Regions from separate parts of the Dermacoccus sp. UBA1591 genome, predicted to be linked through region 3. Evidence: riboswitches for the same ligand, from Rfam matches in the RefSeq annotation. Region 3 holds a riboswitch; each other region holds the start of a gene.
What was found. Region 3 has a riboswitch for S-adenosylmethionine ahead of B2284_RS03200 (bifunctional o-acetylhomoserine/o-acetylserine sulfhydrylase). Riboswitches for the same ligand answer to the same signal wherever they lie in the genome.
Positions count from the first base shown of each region.

Region 1 (7,091 bases), on a different contig from region 3:
TTGCCGTCCGAGGCGATCCACCACAGCTCGCGCTTGAGCTTCATGTCCATCTTGACGCCCGACTCGAGCTTCTGCTCGGCGAACAGGCCGGCCTCGATGCGCTTCGCGAGCTCGACCTCCTGCTCGGCGTTGAGCAGGGCGACCTTGCCGATCTGCTTGAGGTAGTCCTTGACCGGGTCGGCCGTCGCACCTGCCGTCACGACCTGCTGGGCCGGCGCGTCATCCTCGTCACCCGGACGCAGGACGAAGCCGCCCTTCTCGTCTTCGGCCTCGCCGGCGGGCTTCTTCGCCTCGTCGACCTCCTCGGCGCCTGCCTCGACGTCCGTCACGACGACGTCGTCGATCTCGACGTCCTCGGCGACGACCTTGTCCGGCTCGCCAGCGGATGCTTTCTTGGCGGTGGTCTTCTTCGCGGTCGTCGACTTGGCCGCGGTGGCCTTCTTCGCCGTCGCCTTCTTGGCGGTGGTCTTCTTGGCGGCCGCCTTCTTCGCGGGGGCCTCACTCGCCTCGTCGGCGGTGACGTTCTCGTCGAGCTCGACGTCGGTCTCCGCCTCTACGGCCTTCTTCGCCGCCGTCTTCTTGACGGCAGCCTTCTTCGCGGTCGTCGTCTTGGCCGCGGTGGTCTTCTTCGCGGCAGCGGTCTTCGTCGCCGTCTTCTTGGCAGTCGACTTCTTCGCCGCGCTCTTGCGCCCGGTCGTCGTGGCGACGGCCTGGGCCGCGTGAACCTCGTCGAGCACGATCTCGATGCCCTCGGCCCCCAGCGCCTTCAGCACCGCCTTCTGCTTGGCCATGGAGATCTTCGCTTCTTCGAGGGCGGTCTTCAGCACCACGCTGTCGACCGTGCCGCTCGCGCGCCCCTGCTCGAACAGAGCAATGACCGCGGGATGGTCGATGTCCGCGGGAAGCGCGGGGGTCTGAGCCGTTTCGGACACTGAGGTCACCAACTACCTTCCGAGAGTGCACAACGCATCGGGCAGGCGCAATCGCGCGCCGAGCGCTTCGTACGAGGGAAGAGACGAACCACGGGGGCGGGATCCGACGAGAGCCGGTTGCCCGAGACTCACCTGAGCTCGCCTGGCACCGTGGTGCCTGATTCGATCCCCCGCGTCGCTTCTTTCACCATTATAGAACTCTGGGTCGAGAACCGCAGAATCACGGGGTTCAACGCCCCTGCGTGCGCGGGTGTTCCCGACCTGACGCAAGCGCGTCAGGCCGGGGTTGGGAGCAGCGCGAGATCAGTGCGCTGTGGGCTTGACCGCGAGGACGGGGCACGGCGCGTCGAGCAGCAGCCGCTGAGCGCTCGAACCGAGGATCAGCTTGCCGACGGGCGTGCGGCGACGCAGCCCGATGACGAGCAGCGCCGGGTCGAGTTCGGCCACCTCGTCGAGGATCACCTCGACCGCGTCCTGGCCCTCCTCCACCTGCACGACGCGGCCGCCGACCGCGTCCGCACTCTCCTGCGCGGCAGCGCGCGCGTCGTCGCTCGGGACGGTCGAGACGAGTACGAGCGGGCGCCCCAGCACACTCGACTGACGCACGGCCTCGGCCACCGCGGCCTCACCCTCCGGGCCCGGAGCGAAACTGACGACGACGGACATGCGCAACCCCTGTTCTGCGACTGTGGCGATCGGCTCACACGCTACCCGAGGTGCCGCGAGCGCCCGCCGTCACGCCACGGGACGGACGCGGCCCGCCTCGGCCGTGAGCGGCCGAGCGATGACCTCGCGCACGAGCGCCGCGATCTGGTCGGCCTCGATGAGGAAACCGTCGTGACCGTGCGGCGAGTGGATGAGACGCAGCCGTCCGCGCCCGTGAGCCCGGACGATGTCGGCGGAGGCACTGACCGGGAACAGCCGATCGGAGTCGACCGCGGCGACGACGAGCTCACCCCCGAACACCCGAAGCGCAGGCTCGATGCCGCCGCGGCCGCGGCCGACGTCGTGCGTCGCCATCGCCTGCGTGAGCCGCACATAACTCATGGCGTCGAACCGCGCGACGAGTTTCGCGGCGTGGTGCTCGAGATAGCTCTCGACGGCGAACAGGCCGCCGTCGAGCGTGCGGTCCGCTCCCTGCGACTCGCGCCCGAACCGCTCCTGCAACTCGTGCGCGCTGCGGTAGGAGGTGTGCGCGATCTGGCGGGCGAGCCCGAGCCCCGACGTCGGGAAGACGCCCTGCTCGAGGTAGCCGCCACCCCGGAAATCCGGGTCAGCTTCGATTGCCCGCACCTGCGTGTGCCCCCACGCGATCTGGTCGGCGCCCGCCGCCGCGCAGCTCGCGACGACGAGGGCGCGCTGCACCCGATGCGGGAAGGTCGCCACCCACTCCGCGGCGCGCATCCCGCCGAAGGAGCCGCCGATGACAGTGTGGAAGCGCGCGATGCCGAGAGCGTCGGCGACCCGCGCCTCGGCGCGCGCCTGATCCCTGACGCTGACGTGTGGGAAGCGCCCGCCCCACACCCGGCCGTCTGGTGCGAGCGACATGGGGCCCGTGCTGCCGCGACAGCCGCCGAGCACGTTGATCGCCACGACGAACAGCTCGTCGGTGTCGAGGGGCGCGCCGGGGCCGATGAGACCAGGCCACCACCCCGCCGTCGGCTGCCCGGGGCCGACCGGCCCGACGACGTGCGAGTCTCCGGTCAGGGCGTGCTCGACGAGGACGGCGTTGCTCGCGTCGTCGTTCAGCTCGCCCCAGCACTCGTACGTCATGACGACGTCGGGCAGGGCGGCGCCGTTCTCCAGCGTCAGGGTGCCGATGTGGACGGCACGTGCGTGCGGGTTGAACCCGTCGTCGGTGAGGGGCGCCGCGGGGTCGGCCACGGCGAGGCGACGGTGCGAAACCATGACGTCCTCGATTCCGAGGTGGGTCGCAACCCACCTCTCGCGCTTGCCGCCCACGGGCGGCCCTGTCGTCACCCGGGGCACCCCGCCGCGAGGGAGGGTTGCCGCTCAGCAAGCCGGGGCTTGTGTCGCTGAAACTCTTGACCTGCGACACAGTAGGCGGCCCTGCCCGCGGCTTCCATCGCCCGCGCGGCGACGTCCACGATGTGGCGCGCTCCCACAACCGGCACGCTCGTCAGGCGACGGAACTCTGCCGAGCCTTCGTGTGGAGCGCACCGACGGCCTGCTCGTACGACAACCCCGTGCCTGTGATGTCGCGCAGCAGTTGCCCCAATGACGTACCCCCGATGCGCAGCGACGCCGCGGCGCACGCACCGGCTCCCCGCAGGTCGCCTTCGCGCCAGGTCGCGGCGGCCTCGAGGGCCTTCCACGCGGCGCGGCCGTGGCGCGGCACGAGCGGCAGCCAAGTTCGCAGGCACGCGCTCGTCATCAGCGGGCCCGTCTCGCCGAGCGGCATGCCCGGGCTCAGCAGACGGAACAGTTCGGGTGCGACGCACAGGAGGATCTCATCGCGCGTCGGGCCGTCGACGACAGCGTCGGCGAGCACCTGCAGGTCGGCGCTGCGGGAGCGTCGCCGGGTGCCCGACGCGGTGTCGGGGACGTCGCACAACCGTGCCCAGGCGGCTCGGACGTCGACGACGCTGGGAACGGGGCGCGCGGTGGCGGCCATGGCCTCGCCGCCGCGGCGGACGTGGCGAAGCTGCTCGCGGGTCTGCTCTGACAGGGACGGGATCTCGTGGATCGCGCCGTCACAGCAGCCGAGCTCGCATTCGATGGCCCACCAGTGCTCGTCGCTGGCACCGAGGACGTGGTGCAGCGGCACGCGGCGCTCGATGCGTTTCGCGAGGGCCGCGATGTCGACGCGGCCCGGCTCGCAGCGATAGGCGATGGCGATGGCGGCCTGCGCACCCATCGTCGCGCGCCGCTCAGCGACGACGTCGAGCATGTGCGCCGTCTCCCCGTCGCACGCATCGTCCGCCCAGCCGAGCACCCCCGCGAGCGCACCGTCACGTTCGAACAGGACGATGACGGCGCCCGCCCCCTCGGAGCCGACGAGATCGGGAAGGCCTGCCACCAGGGCGCTGAGGCCCTTGAGTCGTGTTGTTGTCTTCATGCCCCCAGCGAAACCCATGACGCCACCCGCGCGCTGACCACGAGCCACAAACCTGTGGACGAGGCATCCTGCGGGCCGCGAAACGGGCCGTAGCCGTCACACCTGTGGGTGAGTGGGCCGTTCGAGCAAGGCCAGGCGGGGGTTCGCGGCCCCCAGATCGTCGCCCGGAAGCCCGTTGATGCGCACGGACGACACATCGCCGAACCGGCCCGGACACGCCGAACGCCACCCGTCGAAGACGAGTGGCGTTCGAGGTGGAATCAGGGAGACGTCAGGCTGACGGCGGGATCTGCGCGACGAAGTCGCGACGCGCCGACTGGGCGATCTTGCGGATGAGGACGACATCGAGGCCGCCACCGATGAAGCCGCCCGCCACGGGGATGAGGCGCGGAATGCGCGTGAGGAAGCGACGCCCCACCTGCGAGCCGAGACGGAACGCAACTGACTTGTTCACGACGGCGAGCGCCGCCGGCGGCAGCTTGCGCGTGGCGACGTTCGTCGCGACGCCACCCGTCATCGGGCCAAGGCCCTTGAGGACCTGCGTCGCGTCCGCACCGATGAGGTCGAGCAGGATCGCCGAGCGCACGGCTGGGTCGTCGACGTCGTGACCGTTGATGGCGGCGATCGCCGCGACCATGCGCGTCGCGACGGTGTAGAAACCGATGACGTTCGCGGGCAGTGCCACGGGGAGCGTGACGAAACCGCCGAGGTTGGTGAGGAAGCCGTTCGCGCCCGCGAGCTTCGTGTGTGATGCGACGACGTCGTCCATCGCCGCTTCCTTGGAGCCCGCCTTCTTCATCGCCTCGTCGGCGACGGCGCGGGCCGACTTGAACGTCGCCACGCCCCCGATGCCCACCGAGATGAGGTGCTGCGCCAGGGTGTTGGCCGTCGAGTCGAGCATGCCCGACGATTTCTCGGGGGCTGCAGGAGCCTTCTTGTCTTGACCGAATCCGAACATGAGGTGATCCTCCCAAGTTGGCGGGGGCCCGGCAAGCCACCGCAGGGGTGGCCGCAGCCAGGCGAGCGTTGCGAAGCCCGCGTGGCCGTCGGCTCAGACCGACGGCCGGCGAGAAGCGCTCGCGGGCTCACAACGAGCCCTTGGTGCCCGGATCCTCTCCCTCGGCGCGCAGGAACTGCTCCAGCTCGGCGCCGATCTCGTCTGCGCTCGGCAGGTCGTTCATCTCGGCGGCGAGGAGCGAGCGTCGACGACGACCCTCGGTGAAGGCGTCGTACTGCCGCTCGAGGCCCTCGACGACCTCGGTGACCTCGTCGTTCTCGCTGATCTGCTTGGCGATGTCGGCGCGATGCAGCCCGGCGATCGCGGCGAGCTCCTGAGCGGGGATCGCCAGCCCCGTCAGCCCGCAGACGGCCTCGAGCGCGGCGAGCGCGGCGTCCGCGAACTCGACCTGCGTGAGGTAGTGCGGCACGTGGATCGCGAAACCTGCGGTGTCCATGCCTGCCTCGGCGAGCCGGATGTGCATGAGCCCTTCGGCACTCGAGGGCACCTGGACGTTGCCGAAGAGCGGCTCGTTCTCCGTCAGCAGACGCTGATCGGAGGCGAAACGCGTGAAACCGACCGGGCGCGTGTGCGGCACCGCCATCGGGATGCCGTGCGCGCTCACCATGAGCGAGACGCCGAGGTTCGCCGCGAGGATGCGGACGGCCTCGCTGACGCGCTCCCACTGGTAGTCGGGCTCGGGGCCGGCGAGCAGCAGGAACGGCGTGCCTTCGGCGTCGACGAGGCGGTACAGCACGAGAGCCGGGTCGTCGTACTCGCTGTAGCGGTCGCGATCGAACGTCATCATCGGGCGGCGACCGCGGTAGTCGAGCAACTGGTCGACGTCGAACGACGCGACGACCGTGTGCTCGAGCGTGCCCAGCATGTGCGCCGTCATCAACTTCTGTGTGTTGCCCGCGTCGATGAAACCGCCCAGCGAGACCACGAGGGTCGAGGCGCTCTGCTCGGCGAGCGGGGTGTCGGTCTCGATGCGGAACAGTTGCGTGGGATCAAGCACGTCGTACTCCTTCGTCAGGTGCTCACCGTTCAACGCCCCGCGCGCGGGGATGATTCCCCCACGCCGCGGCCACTCAGGTCTGCGGCGACGCGGCGTCCGGAACGGTCTCGGCATGACCGTCGGTGCGCAACTGCGCCCGCAGCGCCTCGGCATTCTCGGCGAGGATCTGCTGGTCCTGGCCGCGCGTGACGGCGTGCGGGTCGAACTCGGCCGGGCTCTGCGTCGGCCACACGTGCAGGTGCAGGTGCGGCACCTCGTACCCCTCGACGAGCAGGCCGACGCGCTGCGCCTGCCACGCGCGCTGCTGCGCCTGACCGATGATCTGCGCGACACCCGTGAGATGCGCGAAGATGCTCGGCGGCGCCTGCGTCCATTCGACGATCTCCCCGCGCGGCACGACGACCGTGTGCCCGTCGGTGATGGGGTCGATGACGAGGAACGCCACGCACACCTCGTCCTGCCAGACGAAGTGCGCCGGGATGTCGCCGTCGATGATCTTGCTGAAGATGCTCGCCATGGCCTCCAACCTACGCCCGATCAGCGGGCCTCCGCAGCGTCCATCGCCTTGTAGATCCGCTTCTCGGACACCGGGTGAGCGGTGCCCAGACGCTGCGCGAACTGGCTGACGGCAAGCTCCTCGATCATCCAGCGGATGTCGAGCACGTCGGCGTCCCCACGGCGCTCGGGGCGCAGCCCGGCGACCATGTCGTCGTACTCACGTCGGACGGTCGCGACGAGGTCGGCGCGGTCGGCGTCACGCACGAGATCGGTGACGCCCTTGTCGAGCCGCTCGAGCATGCCCCGCACGTAGCGATCGAGGTGACCGAGGCGCGCCAACCCGGTCTCGGCGACGAAACCGGGATGGATGAGCGCGACGAGGTGAGCGGCGACGTCGTCGTGCAACGCCTTCGCCGCGGGCGCCGTCAATCGTGACAGCCCGAGCTGCACCTCGGCGGCGTGCTCGAGCACGGGCGCGAGCTTCTCGGCCGCCTCGAGCACGAGCGGTGCCACCTGCTGGCGGATCGCCGTGAGCGCCACGTCGAACTGCTCGGCGTCGCGCACCTC
Region 1 is NZ_DCNR01000112.1:4,049-11,139, forward strand. Features, by position in the region: partial or broken gene B2284_RS12835 (sigma-70 family RNA polymerase sigma factor) at 1-932, opposite strand, end outside; gene B2284_RS12840 (universal stress protein) at 1,236-1,598, opposite strand; gene metX (homoserine O-acetyltransferase MetX) at 1,668-2,840, opposite strand; SAM riboswitch class IV at 2,875-2,983, opposite strand; gene B2284_RS12850 (hypothetical protein) at 3,073-4,011, opposite strand; gene B2284_RS12855 (EcsC family protein) at 4,283-4,969, opposite strand; gene B2284_RS12860 (PAC2 family protein) at 5,097-6,026, opposite strand; gene B2284_RS12865 (HIT family protein) at 6,100-6,543, opposite strand; gene hrpA (ATP-dependent RNA helicase HrpA) at 6,564-7,091, opposite strand, start outside.
Region 1: another riboswitch for S-adenosylmethionine. It lies ahead of metX (homoserine O-acetyltransferase MetX); the one in region 3 lies ahead of B2284_RS03200 (bifunctional o-acetylhomoserine/o-acetylserine sulfhydrylase).

Region 2 (7,091 bases), on a different contig from region 3:
GCGACGGCAACTACTTCGGCTACAACCGCCCTGACTACCGGGTGACGAAGGCCGGCACGTCGCAGGCCTGGCTGAAGAGGTCGGCCGCCTACTCCGCGTCGTGCTCCAAGGCTGCCGGTGCGAAGCTCATGCCGCACATGAAGACGATCGACAACGTGCGCGACATGGACTCGATCCGCAAGGCGCTCGGTGAGAAGCAGATCAACTTCTACGGCTTCAGCTACGGCACGTACCTCGGCCAGGTCTACGCCACGATGTTCCCGAAGCAGACGCGTCGCATGGTCATGGACGGTGTCGTCGACCCGCGCGACGTCTGGTACGACGCGAACCTCAACCAGGACATCGCGTTCGACAAGAACATGGACGTCTTCTTCGACTGGGTCGCGGGCAACGACGCGACGTACCACCTCGGCACGAGCGGCAAGGCCATCAAGAAGCAGTGGTATTCGATGCGCGACAAGCTCGCGAAGAAGCCCGCAAACGGCAAGATCGGGCCTGACGAGTGGACCGACGCCTACCTCAACGCCGGTTACTACGTCTTCGGCTGGGAGGACGACGGCGCCGCCCTGGCCGCTGCGCTGCAGAAGGGTGACTTCGGCCCGACGACCGCGCTGTACGACGACGCCAACGGCTCCGGACCGGGCTCGGACAACAGCTACGCGGTCTACCTCGGCACGCAGTGCACCGACGTCAAGTGGTCTAACGTGTGGAGCAAGTGGCTCTCGGACAACTCGAAGGTCGACAAGAAGGCGCCCTTCGAGACGTGGGCGAACGCCATGTTCAACCTCCCGTGCACGAGCTGGCCGGTCAAGGCGACGAACGCGCAGGCCATGAAGATCGACGGTTCGAAGGTCGGGCCGGTGCTGCTCATCGCCGAGACCCACGACGGTGCGACGCCGTTCCCGGGCGCGCTCGAGGTGCGCAAGCGCTTCCCGAAGAGCGCTCTCATCGAGGGCGTCGGTGGAACGACGCACTCCGGTTCGCTCAATGGCATCGCCTGCACGGACGACAAGATCTCCGCCTACCTCCTCACCGGCGCGATGCCCGCGCGGACGGGTGGACCGGGCCACGCCGACGTCGAGTGCGACCCTGTGCCCCAGCCGGAGCCCGGCCCCGCCAACGAGGTGACGGACAGCGCGTCCAGCACGAAGAAGAAGCACCACCACGTCCAGCAGCGTGAGGGCATGCAGGCCGACCTGCGCTCGAGCCTGCAGAAGGTCGCCACCGTCGGCGCTCGCTGACGCACGGCTGGTCTGACGCGTCCTGACGGCGAAGGGCCGCGATCATCCTCTCCGGATGGTCGCGGCCTTTCGTCATGCTCGCGCCGAGCGGCGCGGAGGGTGTCTCAGTGACGCAGCGCCTTGCGGGCCAGAGCGTTGCCGATGAACTGGGCGATCTGAACGAAGACGATGATGACGACGACGGCGGCCCACGTCACGGCCCAGTCGTAGCGGCGGTAACCGTAGGACAGGGCGAAGTCACCGATGCCGCCGCCGCCCATGGCGCCGACGACGGCCGTCATGTCGATGACCGCGACGAGCGCGAACGTGTAGCCGAGGATCAGCGGCGCCAGCGCCTCGGGGATGAGCACGGTGCGAATGATGCGCCACGGACTCGCCCCCATCGCCTGCGCCGCCTCGATGACGCCGGGGTCGACGCTCACGAGGTTCTGCTCGACGATGCGGCTGATGCCGAAGGTCGAGGCGATCGTCAGCGGGAAGATCATCGACTTCGCACCGATCGTCGAGCCCGTGACTGCGAGCGTCAACGGCCCGAGAGCGGCGGCGAAGATGATGAACGGGATCGGTCGGATGATGTTGACGAGGACGTTGAGCACCGTGTGCAGAACTCGGTTCTCGAGGATGCCGCCGCGTCGTGTGGTGTTGAGCAGCACGCCGAGGGCGAGGCCGAGGATGCCGCCCATGATGATCGTCGCGCCGACCATGAGCAGCGTCTCGCCCACCGCGGTGACGATCGTGGGGCGCAGCGCCTCCCAATCGGTTGCGGGCATCATGCGGCGACCTCCTCGACGTCGGCGGCGAGACGCAGTTCGTCGAGCACGGTGGTGACGGCGTCGTCGTCGCCGCGCAGGGCGAGCGTCAACGTCGTCAGGGTGTCGTCCTTGAGCGGTGTGAGTCCACCGTGCACGATCTCCGGTTCGACGCCGTGTGCGGACATGCGGGCCAGGACACGGCCGAACTCGCGCGGGTCGTGAACCGTCAGCGTCGCGAGGCGCCCGTCGTGGGCAGCGCGCAGCCGGGCGCTCTCGCGTGCGTCGGGCACGTTCCGCAGGGTGGCGTCGACGAGGCGGCGCGTCGCGTCCGCCTTCGGCGCGCCGAGGACGTCGACGGTGCGCCCGGACTCGACGATGCGGCCGGCCTCGAGGACGACGACGTCGTCGGCGAGTTCGCGCACGACGTCCATCTCGTGGGTGATGACGACGATCGTCACGCCGAGCTCGTCGTTGACGCGGCGCAGCAGCGCGAGGACGTCCTTCGTCGTGTCGGGGTCGAGCGCGGACGTGGACTCGTCGGCGAGCAGGATCTCCGGGTTCGTCGCGAGCGCACGGGCGATGCCGACGCGCTGCTTCTGCCCGCCGGAGAGCTCGTCGGGGTAGGCCCACGCCTTCTCGGTGAGCCCGACGAAGCTGAGCAGCTCGGTGATGCGCGCCTCCTGGCGCGCCTTGTCCCAGTCGGCGACCTCGAGGGGGTAGGCGACGTTGGCGTACACCGTGCGCGAGCGGATGAGGTTGAACTGCTGGAACACCATGCCGATGCGACCGCGCAGCTCGCGCACCTGCTTCGCGGACAGCGACGCGAGGTCGACGCCGTCGATCTCGACGTGGCCGCGCGTCGGCGTCTCCAGGCCGTTGATGAGACGTACGAGGGTGCTCTTGCCGGCGCCGGAGAAACCGATGACGGCGACGATGCGTCCGCGCTCCACCTGCGTCGTGATGCCGTCGAGAGCCGTCACCCGGCTCTTGCCGCGGGTGAACGTCTTGCCGACGTCGTGGAAGGCGACGGCGGGCGGGGTGGCACTCGCCGGCGCGGCGGCCTTCGTCGGTGTGGGGGAGGGGCCCGTCACTTCGATCCCTTCGCCTTGATCTGGGCCTCGAGGTTCGCGAGGATGCCCTGCACCTCGGAGGCGGAGTTGTTCACGAGGACGCTCGTGCCCTTCGTGCGCTCCTCGATGAGCTTCTCGACGCTCGGGTCGTGGTAGGCCTTGACGAACTTGGCGTAGTCGGCGTTGTCCTTGTCCGCGGCGCGCGCGACGACGACGTTGATGTACGGCTTCGACGAGGCCGCATGCGGGTCGTCCTTGAACAGGGCCTTGCTCGGGTCGAGCTTCGCGTCCGCGGCGAAGTTGTTGTTGACGATCGCGCCGTCGACGGACGGCAGCGCGGCCGCGGTCTGCTCGGCGTTGACCGCTGTGACGGTGACCTTCGAGGCGCCGGCTTCGATGTCGGCCGGGGTCGACAGCGAGGTGCCACCACCCTTGAGCTTCAGCAGTCCGGCGCTCTGCAGCAGCAGCAAGGCGCGTGCCTGGTTCGTCGGATCGTTGGGGATGGCGATCTTGCCGCCCTGGGGGAACTGGCCGACGCTCGTGTGCTTCTTCGAGTACAGCGCCAGCGGGACGATGTACGTCGCCCCGATGGGCGTGAGGTTCTGCTTCGCCTTGGTGTTGTAGTCGGCGAGGAATTGCAGGTGCTGGAACTGGTTGAGGTCGACCTGGCCCTCGGAGAGCGCGGGGTTGGCCTGGGTGTAATCAGAGAAGTTGACCGGTTCGATGTCGAGGCCGTACTTGTCCTTGCCCACCTTGACGAGCTGGTTCCAGTACGGGTCCGACGCCTCCGTCGTGCCCACCTTGAGGTGGGTCAGCTTGTCGTCACTGCTCCCGCCGAGCACCTTGGCCCCGATGCCGGCGGCCAGCGCGACGACGAGGACGCCTGCGCCGATCGCGACGTACTTGCCGGTGTTGTTCTTCGGTTTCGGGGGCAGGGCGGTCGCGCCGTTCTCGGCGCTCGTGGCGTCATGCGTGGACGAGGCGGGCGTCGAGGTCTCGTCGGCGGGGGTGTGCTTGTCGGTCATGATCTCTCCTGGTGAGGCGGCAAGGATGCGAATGCGCGGAGCTGGCGCGGATGCGCGGAGTCAGCGCGAAGGCGGGGGCGCCGGGGTGGGGCGCGGTGCGCGGTGTCGTGCGGGGCATGCCTTTCGGGGCCTGGGCAGCGCAACGGAAGGCTCACGAGGATGCCGTCACGTTGGGTGCCGAGCGTGCTTGCCGCGTGGTCGACGCGGCCGGGTCATCACCTGGAGCACCCCGCCACGCGTGTGAGGGTTGCCGTCCGACCAGCCAGGGCTTTGCATCGGATCTCTTGACCAGCAGCGAGATTAGAGCCGCGCACGACAAAGCGTCAAGTTGTGGCACTGGAGATGAGACGTGGGCGAAGATTGTGACGTGCGACACGCGGCGTGGCTGATGCGGCGTCTTTCGCCGTCGAGGCTCGGGTGAGTGATTTCTTCACACAGCTTGGACGATCGTCTAGGTGGGTGATGAGTGTGACGTCGGCCACGCGCCGAGGGCCCCGGCGTCGTGTTCGACGACGCCCCACCCGGGCAGCACTTCGGTGACGTCCTGACTCAGCCGGACGCCACACGCTCGGCTGGTTCGAGCGTGCGGGCGGTCTTCCGCGGCGGCCACCCGAAGAATGACTTCCGCACGATGGGCACGTTCGTCAAGGTGCAGCGTCAGGTCGGCTCGTCGTGGGTCGACGTCCTCGACGACCACGACTGGGACACCGCGTACGTCTGGTCGCGCGAGGGCGTCTCGTACTCGCGATGCACCATGGAGCGGCGCATACGTCGCGGCACGCCCGCGAGCACGTATCGCCTCGTGCAGCAGGGCAACTGGAAGAACGGCTGGAACGGCAAGGTCAGTGCCCATACCGGAACGAGCCGGGCCTTCCAGGTGCGCTGAGACGGCCGGTGCGCCGCGGTGGCCGGTTGATCGGCCGCCGGCTCAGCAGCCGCCGTGCATGTCGTCGTCAGCGTGGCGGGAGGACATCCGTCTGCGCGGGCAGGTCGGCGACGCCGACGGGGCACGTGACGCCCTTGAAGCCGTGGTTGCAGTAGCCGCCGGGGTGCTTGGACAGGTACTGCTGGTGGTACAGCTCCGCCGGCCAGAAGGGGCCCGCCTCGTCGGCCGGGCGCATCTCGGTCGTGATGGCGCCGCGGCCCGCGTCGTCGAGTGCCTCTTGGAAGAGCGCGGACGTCTCGCGGGCAGCGCGCTCCTGCTGCGGCGTCGTCCAGTAGATCGCCGAGCGGTACTGCGTGCCGACGTCGTTGCCCTGCCGGTTCGCGGTCGTCGGGTCGTGGTTCTCCCAGAACGCCTTGAGAAGCTCGCGTTCGGACACGCGCGACGGGTCGTAGGCCACCATGACCGTCTCGGTGTGGCCCGTGCCGCCGTCACAGACGTCCTCGTACGTCGGCTCGGTGGCGTGGCCGCCCATGTACCCGACGGCCGTGGTGACGACGCCCGGAATCTTCCAGAAGATGCGTTCGGCGCCCCAGAAGCAGCCCATCGCGACGTACAGGGTCGCCGAGCCGTCGGGCAGTTCGGAGAACATCGGCACGTCGAGGACGTCGTGCAGGTCGCTCGCCTCGGGCGTTCGGGTGTGCTTTCGAGTGAACATGAGGTGCCTTTCCTCGGGTTCCGAGACAACACCGCCGGCGGTCGAGGCATTCCGGCCCGAGCCTCCGCCGGCATGAACGGGTTGTCGCACGATCCAGGCGGACGCGCCGAAAAACCGGTTGCGTACGCAGCTGGTGCTGAGTGCAATGTCGCCATGCGCATTCGTCAGATCGGCCCGTCCGACCCGCTGTTCGACGCCTGGGCGCAGGTGTTCATGACGGTGGGCCACGAGCAGTGGGGCAAGCACACGACCGCCTACCCCGCCGACGAGCTGCGCGCCATGTGGGGCAAGGAATCCGAGACGCGTCATGCGTTCGTCGCCGTCGAGGGGGAAGCCTCGTGTGACGACGACGCCGTTGGGGGAGCAGCCGACATCCAGGATGATGGCGTGGACACAGCAGCTGGCGTCGTCGGTGCCGCCGAGCTCGTCCTGCCGCGCCGCGACAACACCCACCTCGCGTTTCTCCACCTCGACGTGCTGGCTCCCGCGCGACGACGGGGTGTCGGCTCGGCGCTGCTCTCAGCCGCGGAGGAGATCATGCAGGACGAGGGACGTACGACGGTCCTCGTCGAGACGCAGACGCCCGTCGGCCAGCCTGACGCCGGAGGCGCCTTCCTCGCTGCCCGAGGGTTCGCTCAGGCCCAGAGGTGCGTGCGCAACGCTCAGCGTCTGCCGGTCAGCGACGCCGTCGCCGCACAGATGCGTGCCGCCCTCGCGTTCGACGACGAGTATGTCGTCGAGACGGCCGTCGACGACCTCCCGTCGCAGTGGCTCGAGGAGCGGGCCCGTCTCGGAGCGATGATGTCGACCGACACCCCGCTCGGTGACGTTGCGATCGAACCGGAGACGTGGGATGCCGCGCGGGTGCACGAGCTGTTCGACACCGCACGCGCTCAGGGTCGACGCGTCGTCGAGGCCGTGGCGTGGCACCGACCGAGCGGGCAGATGGCCGCGTTCACGCACGTCAGCGTTCCCGCGGAGACGCCTTGGATCGCCTACCAGGACGACACCCTCGTCGAGGCCGCGCACCGTGGGCACCGGCTCGGCTACCGGGTCAAGGCTGCGGTGTCGCTGCTGCTGCCGCAGGTCGCGCCGGGCGTCGAGGTGCAGCGCACCTGGAACGACGAGACGAACACCCACATGCTGCGGATCAACTCCGAGCTCGGCTACGAACGCGAGGGCACGATGTTCGAATGGCAGAAGAGGCTTGCATGAGCCCGTCCGGTGCGCCCGTACGCGAGGTGCTCGGCATCGAGGTGACGCACGAGCAGCTGCTGCAGTGGCGCGCGTGGACGATGCCGGTCGATCAGCCGTTCGTCGTGCCCCGCAGCGTCGCGCACGACCTCGGCCTGCGCGACGAGCCCGAGCGGGTGACGTTCGAGCTCAAGGACACGTTCCTGCT
Region 2 is NZ_DCNR01000024.1:4,196-11,286, forward strand. Features, by position in the region: gene B2284_RS02805 (alpha/beta fold hydrolase) at 1-1,241, shown strand, start outside; gene B2284_RS02810 (methionine ABC transporter permease) at 1,346-2,014, opposite strand; gene B2284_RS02815 (methionine ABC transporter ATP-binding protein) at 2,011-3,084, opposite strand; gene B2284_RS02820 (MetQ/NlpA family ABC transporter substrate-binding protein) at 3,081-4,088, opposite strand; SAM riboswitch class IV at 4,267-4,378, opposite strand; gene B2284_RS02825 (neutral/alkaline non-lysosomal ceramidase C-terminal domain-containing protein) at 4,591-4,974, shown strand; gene msrA (peptide-methionine (S)-S-oxide reductase MsrA) at 5,042-5,689, opposite strand; gene B2284_RS02835 (GNAT family N-acetyltransferase) at 5,843-6,904, shown strand; gene B2284_RS02840 (hypothetical protein) at 6,901-7,091, shown strand, end outside.
Region 2: another riboswitch for S-adenosylmethionine. It lies ahead of B2284_RS02820 (MetQ/NlpA family ABC transporter substrate-binding protein); the one in region 3 lies ahead of B2284_RS03200 (bifunctional o-acetylhomoserine/o-acetylserine sulfhydrylase).

Region 3 (7,091 bases):
ACAGCCGTGTCCGAGAACATCACCCTGACCGTCAACGGCGAACCACGCGAGGTCGAGCAGGGCACGACGGGCACGGACCTGTTCGGCGGCGACAAGGCCGTCCTCGTCATGCGCATCGACGGTGAACTGCGCGACCTGTTCCGCGAGATCCCGGACGGCGCGTCCGTCGAGCCCGTCACCGCTCAGGACCCGGAGGGCCTCGCCGTCCTGCGTCACTCCGCGGCCCACGTGCTCGCGCAGGCGGTGCAGCAGATCAACCCGAGCGCGAAGCTCGGCATCGGCCCGCCCGTCACCGACGGTTTCTACTACGACTTCGACGTCGCCGAGGCGTTCACGCCCGACGACCTCAAGAAGCTCGAGAAGGCGATGCAGAGGATCGTCAACGAGGGCCAGACGTTCAACCGCCGCGTCATCACCGACGCCGAGGGCCTCGAAGAACTCGCGCACGAGCCCTACAAGTGCGAGCTCATCGGCCTCAAGGGCAACGCTGCGAATGCGGCCGAGGGCGCGGAGGCCGAGGTCGGTGGCGGTGAGCTGACGATCTACGACAACGTCCGCCGCGACGGCACCGTCGCCTGGGGCGACCTGTGCCGCGGCCCGCACGTGCCGTCGACGAAGGTGCTCGGCAACGCGTTCAAGCTCATGCGTTCGGCCGCCGCATACTGGCGCGGCAGCGAGAAGAACCCGCAGCTGCAGCGCATCTACGGCACTGCGTGGCCGACGAAGGACGAGCTGAAGGCCTACCTCGAGCGCCTCGCCGAGGCCGAGAAGCGCGACCACCGCAAGCTCGGCGCCGAGCTCGACCTGTTCAGCTTCCCCGAGAACATCGGCCCCGGCCTGCCGGTGTTCCACCCCAAGGGCGGCATCATCAAGCGTGAGATGGAGGACTACGTCCGCCGCCGTCACATCGAGGAGGGCTTCTCCTACGTCGGCACGCCGCACATTGCGAAGGAAGACCTCTTCTACACCTCGGGTCACCTGCCGTACTACGCGGACGGGATGTTCCCGCCCCTCGACGTCGACGGGCAGAACTACCGCCTCAAGGCGATGAACTGCCCGATGCACAACGAGATCTTCCGTTCGCGTGGGCGCTCCTACCGTGAGCTGCCGCTGCGCTTCTTCGAGTTCGGCACGGTGTACCGCGACGAGAAGTCGGGCGTGCTCTCCGGTCTGACGCGCGTGCGCATGATCACCCAGGACGACTCGCACAGCTACGTCACGCCCGAACAGGCGCCGGGAGAGATCAAGCACCTGCTCGACTTCATCCTCGGCCTACTGCGCGACTTCGGCATGAACGACTTCTACCTCGAGCTCTCGACGCGCGACGTCGACGGGGACAAGAAGGACAAGTTCATCGGCACCGACGAACAGTGGGACATCGCGACGAAGGTGCTGTCGGACGTCGCGCTCGAGTCCGGCCTCGAGCTCGTGCCGGACCCGGGCGGTGCCGCGTTCTACGGCCCGAAGATCTCCGTGCAGGCGCGCGACGCCATCGGCCGTACCTGGCAGATGTCGACGATCCAGTACGACTTCAACCAGCCCGCTCGTTTCGGCCTCGAGTACCAGGCGGCGGACGGCTCGCGTCAGCAGCCCGTCATGGTCCACTCGGCGAAGTTCGGCTCGATCGAACGCTTCCTCGGCGTGCTCGTCGAGCACTACGCGGGCGCGTTCCCGGCGTGGCTCGCGCCGGTTCAGGTGCTCGCCGTGCCCGTCGCGGAGGAGTACTACGACTACCTACAGGACGTCGCGATGAAGCTGCGCGAAGCCGGCGTGCGTGTCGAGGTCGACATGAGCGACGACCGCTTCCCGAAGAAGATCCGCAACGCGTCCAAGTCGAAGGCGCCGTTCATCCTGATCGCCGGTGAAGAGGACCGCGACAACGGCGCCGTCTCGTTCCGTTTCCGCGACGGGTCGCAGAAGAACGGCGTGCCGGTGGCCGACGCGATCGCCGAGATCACCCGCGTCATCACCGAACGTCAGAACACCGACCCGACGGCCGGCTGACGTCTGCCTCGACGACGACGCGCGCCCCCGAACCTCGCGGTTCGGGGGCGCGCTCGTGTGTTGGCATGTGCACCCGAGGGCCGGCGTTCGACACGGCCGGGTGACCACGCTCGGGGTAGGGAACCCGGTTGCGTCACCCGTCGCGGGGACCCACCTCAGCGCACGGTCACTTCGCTGCAGCGAAGCCCTTCTCGAGGTCGGCGATGATGTCGGCGGAGTTCTCGATGCCGACGCTCAACCGCACGAGTCCGGGCGTCACGCCGGCGCCGCGGCGGTCCTCGTCGCTGCCCTGGGAGTGCGTCGTCGACGCAGGATGGATGGCGAGGGAACGGACGTCACCGATGTTCGCGACGTGCGAGTGCAGTTCGAGAGCGTCGACGAACTTCTTGCCCGCCTCGACGCCGCCGGCGATCTCGAACGACAGCACGGCGCCGGAGCCGGCGGGCAGGTAGCGGTCGGCGAGTTCCTTGTAGGGGCTCGACGGGTCGGAGGCGTAGAACAACTTCTCGACCTGCGGCTGCGACTTCAGGAACTCGACGACCTTCTTCGCGTTCTCCACGTGTCGCTCCACACGCAGCGACAACGTCTCGAGGCCTTGCGCGATGAGGAACGCGTTGAACGGGGAGACGGCCGCGCCGAGGTCGCGCAGCAGTTCGACGCGCGCCTTGAGGATGAAGGCGAGGTTCGCGCCGAGCGGCGATCCGACGCCGAGGTCGCGGGCGAACACGAGACCGTGGTAGCTCTCCGACGGCTCGTTGAACTGCGGGAACTTCGCCGGGTCGGCGGCGTAGTCGAACGTCCCGGCGTCGACGAGCACGCCGGCGATCGACGTCCCGTGCCCCCCGAGGTACTTCGTCGCGGAGTGGATGACGACGTCCGCGCCATGCTCGATCGGGCGCAGCAGGTACGGCGTCGCGACGGTGTTGTCGACGAACAGCGGCACCCCGGCGTCATGCGCGATGTCGGCGAGGCCGCGCACGTCGAGCACCTTCTGGTCGGGGTTGCTCAGCGTCTCGCCGAACAGCAGCTTCGTGTTGTCGCGGATGGCGCCGCGCCACTCGTCGAGATCGTTGATGTTGTCGATGAACGTCGTCTCGACGCCGAGTCGCTTGAGCGTGTACTTCAGCAGGTTGTACGTGCCGCCGTACAGCGCGGACGAGGCGACGATGTGGTCGCCGGCCTGCGCGACGTTGAGGATGGCGAACGTCGTCGCCGCCTGACCCGACGCGAGCAGCAACGCGCCGACGCCGCCCTCCAGCGCGGCGATGCGGTCTTCGACCGCCTGCGCCGTCGGGTTACCGATGCGTGTGTAGATGGGGCCGAGATCCGACAGGCCGAAGCGGTTGGCCGCGGTCTCGGCGGAGTCGAAGACGAACGACGTCGTCTGGTAGATCGGCAGCGCCCGGGCGCCGGTGTCGCCGTCGACGTTCTGGCCGACGTGGATCTGCTTGGTCTCGAAGGCCCAGTTCTCGGAGCTCATGATGATGTCCCTCTTGAGGAGTGCGTGGACGCACGGGCGGCGCACCGTACGTGTGGTGCCCGAAGGGGAATCCCTCCGCGCTTGCCCGGACGCGCTCGGCGCCGGGCCAGGTCGTCACCCGGAGCACCCCGCCGCGGTGGGAGGGTTGCCGGCCAGCAAACCGGGGTTTGACGCTGGCGCTCGTGACCTGCGGCCACTCTAGGCCGGGTGGTGTCATCAGGCGGGAATGCTGTCTCACATTCCGGTCGCGGCCCCGTGCTGACGCGACGCGCCTACGGGCGACGACCCTCATGCCGTGCTTGACTGTTGCCATGACACCGACGATCGTCCGCGCGCGCCGCGAAGACGCGTTCGCCTGCGCGGCGCTGCGTCTGCAGATGGACCTCGAGGCGGGGGAGAGCAACCGCTCCGGCTTCATCACCGAGTATGCCGATCACTGGCTCGCGCACTACGGCGATCTGCCGACGTGGCTCGCCTCGAGTGCTGACGGGACGGCTCTCGGCATGGTGCAGACGTCGCTCGTGCACCGGCCCCCGGCGCTGGCTCGGCCGGCGCAGCCGTCGCTCTACATCGCGGTCGTCTTCGTCACGCCGTCGGCGCGCGGCCAGGGCCTGGCCGAGCGGATGCTGCGGATCGTCGACGCCTGGGCCGACGCGCACGACGTCGCGCGAATGATGCTCAACGCCCGTCCGCGTGCCCGCAGGCTGTACGAACGGGCCGGCTTCGGCCCGCCGGACGAACGTCACATGCAGCGTGTGGCGCCGTTCGGCCTCGACGCCCGCCGCGATGCGGAGCGTGCGTCATGAGCGACGACGTCATCTGGGCGCTCGATCAGCGCGAGCGCTGCATCGCCTGCCCGTCCAAACCGGTCGCGAACGCCGTCGTCCTGCACCTCGGTGCTGACGGCGCCCTCGCGCGCGACGCTGTCGAGCAGTGGGCTCGTGACGGCGTCATGGCCGCCTCGGTCGCATGGCCGGGGGCGGCGGCCGGCCTCGATGACGACGACTGGCTCGACCTCGAGGACGCCGTCACGGGCCTCGCCGGGCTGGCGAGCATCGTCGCCGTCGTCGGTGACGGCGACGCGGCCGAGGTCGCGCGGACGTTGGCGGGCCGTGTCGGCGACGTCGCGCACGCGGGGGAAGCCGACCGAACCATTGTCCCGGCGCGTCTGCGCGAGATCGCGGCGGTCTGAGACCGCTCACCCGGGGTGCATGGTGCGCGCGAGCCCACCCGCGGCCGCTGCGTCGAGGCAGGCGGGGCTCTAGGATCGGGCCATGGTCGACGAGTTCAACACTGATTCGCAGGACGACATCCTCATCGAGCAAGCCGGCGCCTTCGCGGGCGAGGCCGACGGGTTCGGGCGGCTGTGGACGCCGCACCGCATGGCGTACATCGAGGGCGAGCGTCCGACAAAGGACGCCGGCCACGGCTGCCCGTTCTGCGCGTCGCCTACGAAGACCGACGCCGACGGCCTCATCGTCCACCGTGGTGAGCACTGTTTCGTCGTGATGAACCTGTTCCCGTACAACCCGGGCCACCTGCTCGTGTGCCCGTACCGTCACGTCGCCTCGTACATCGACCTCACCGACGACGAGACCGAGGAGTTCACGAAGCTGACGAAGGCCGGGGTGCGTGCCCTCAAGGCCGCGTCGAACCCGGGCGGGTTCAACCTCGGGATGAACCAGGGTGACGTCGCAGGTGCCGGCGTCGCCGCGCACCTGCATCAGCACATCGTGCCGCGCTGGGGTGGCGACATGAACTTCATGCCGATCATCGGGCGCACCAAGGCGCTGCCGGTGCTGCTCGAGGACAGCCGTCAGCGCATCGTCGCGAACTGGCCGAACGACTGACACCGGGCACCACGGGCAGTGCGCTGCCTCGAACGGGTATATCGAACCGCTACAGTTGAACCACCATGCTCAACAAGTACGCGCGCGCGTTTTTCTCCGCCATCTTCCGGCCCATCGCCCAGCTCCTGCTGCGTCTCGGCATCAGCCCCGACGTCGTGACGATCGTGGGCACCGTCGGTGTCGCGTTCGGTGCACTGTGGTTCTATCCGCGCGGCGACTTCCTCGTCGGCACGTTGTTCATCACCGTCTTCGTCTTCTCGGACATGCTCGACGGCAACATGGCGCGCCTGTCGGGCCGCTCGTCGACGTGGGGTGCCTACCTCGACTCGACGCTCGACCGCGTCGGTGACGCCGCGATCTTCGGCGGCCTCGTCCTGTACTACGCGGGCAAGGGCGACAACTTCCTCATGGCGTGCCTCGCGCTCGCGTGCCTCGTGCTCGGCTCGGTCGTCTCCTACGCCAAGGCCCGGGCCGAGGGTCTCGGCATGCAGGCGAACGTCGGCATCGCCGAGCGCGCCGACCGTCTCGTCGCCGTGCTCGTCACGACCGGCCTCGTCGGCTGGTTCCTGCCCGAGATCGTGCTGACCGTCGTGCTCACGCTGCTCGCCGTCGCATCGTTCATCACGGTCGTGCAGCGCATGCTCATGGTGCGGAAGCAGGCCCTCGCCAAGCCGTTCGAGGGCTGAGCGCGTGGCCGCCGAGGGGTTGACGACGCGCGCCCGCGACGCCGTCACCGTCGCAGCGTTCAAGGGCGCCTGGTGGGGCGTGCGGGCGCTGCCCGAGCGCGCCGCCCACCGCCTCTTCGACGTCATCGCGGACGTCACGACGCGCCGCGGCGGCCCGAGCGTCGCGCGGATGCGCTCCAACTACGCGATCGCGCGCCCCGAACTCGACGACGCAGCCCTCGACGCGCTCGTCGCCGCCGGCGTGCGCTCGTACCTGCGCTACTGGTGCGAGGCGTTCCGACTGCCGTCGCTGACACGCGAGCAGATCGCCGAGAGGGTGACCACCTCGGGTGAACTCGAGGCGACCCGCAGCATGCTCGCCGATGGACGCAGCGTCGTCGCCTACCTCGGCCACCTCGGCAACTGGGATCTCGCGGGCGCCTGGTCGGCGACACAGCTCGCGCACGTGACGACGGTCGCCGAGCGACTCGAGCCCGACGCTCTCCTCCGCGCGTTCCTGCACTTCCGCGAAGAGCTGGGCATGACGATCATCCCGCTGACCAAGGGCGAGAACGTCCTCGGCCAGGTCGAGACGCTCGTGCGCGAACCGGGTGCGTTCGCGCCGCTGCTGTCGGATCGCGACCTCACGAGCCGCGGCGTCACCGTCGACCTGTGCGGCGAGCCGGCCCGCCTCGCTGCCGGCCCCGCCGTCATCGCCCGACGCACCGGTGCGGCACTCGTGCCGATCACGATCACCTACCGCCGGCGCGACGGCGGCAGCGGCTGGGGCATCGACATCCGCTTCCACCCGGCGGTCGACATCGCCCACACCGATGATGCCCGCGCCGACGTGCAGGCCGCAGTCCAGGCGTGCGCCGACGCGCTCGGCGGCGCCATCCGCGAGCACACGCAGGACTGGCACATGATGCAGCGCGTGTTCGTCCGCGACCTCGACGCGCGCTGGGGCTGAGCGGTGCGGATCGGCCTCGTCAGCCCGTACTCGTTCGACGTGCCCGGCGGTGTGCAGCTGCACGTGCGCGACCTCGCGACGTACCTGCTCGCAGAAGGGCACGAGGTCAGCGTCCTCGCGCC
Region 3 is NZ_DCNR01000029.1:20,100-27,190, reverse strand. Features, by position in the region: gene thrS (threonine--tRNA ligase) at 7-2,004, shown strand; gene B2284_RS03200 (bifunctional o-acetylhomoserine/o-acetylserine sulfhydrylase) at 2,171-3,484, opposite strand; SAM riboswitch class IV at 3,557-3,672, opposite strand; gene B2284_RS03195 (GNAT family N-acetyltransferase) at 3,796-4,290, shown strand; gene B2284_RS03190 (hypothetical protein) at 4,287-4,676, shown strand; gene B2284_RS03185 (HIT family protein) at 4,759-5,334, shown strand; gene pgsA (phosphatidylinositol phosphate synthase) at 5,400-6,020, shown strand; gene B2284_RS03175 (phosphatidylinositol mannoside acyltransferase) at 6,025-6,969, shown strand; gene B2284_RS03170 (glycosyltransferase family 4 protein) at 6,973-7,091, shown strand, end outside.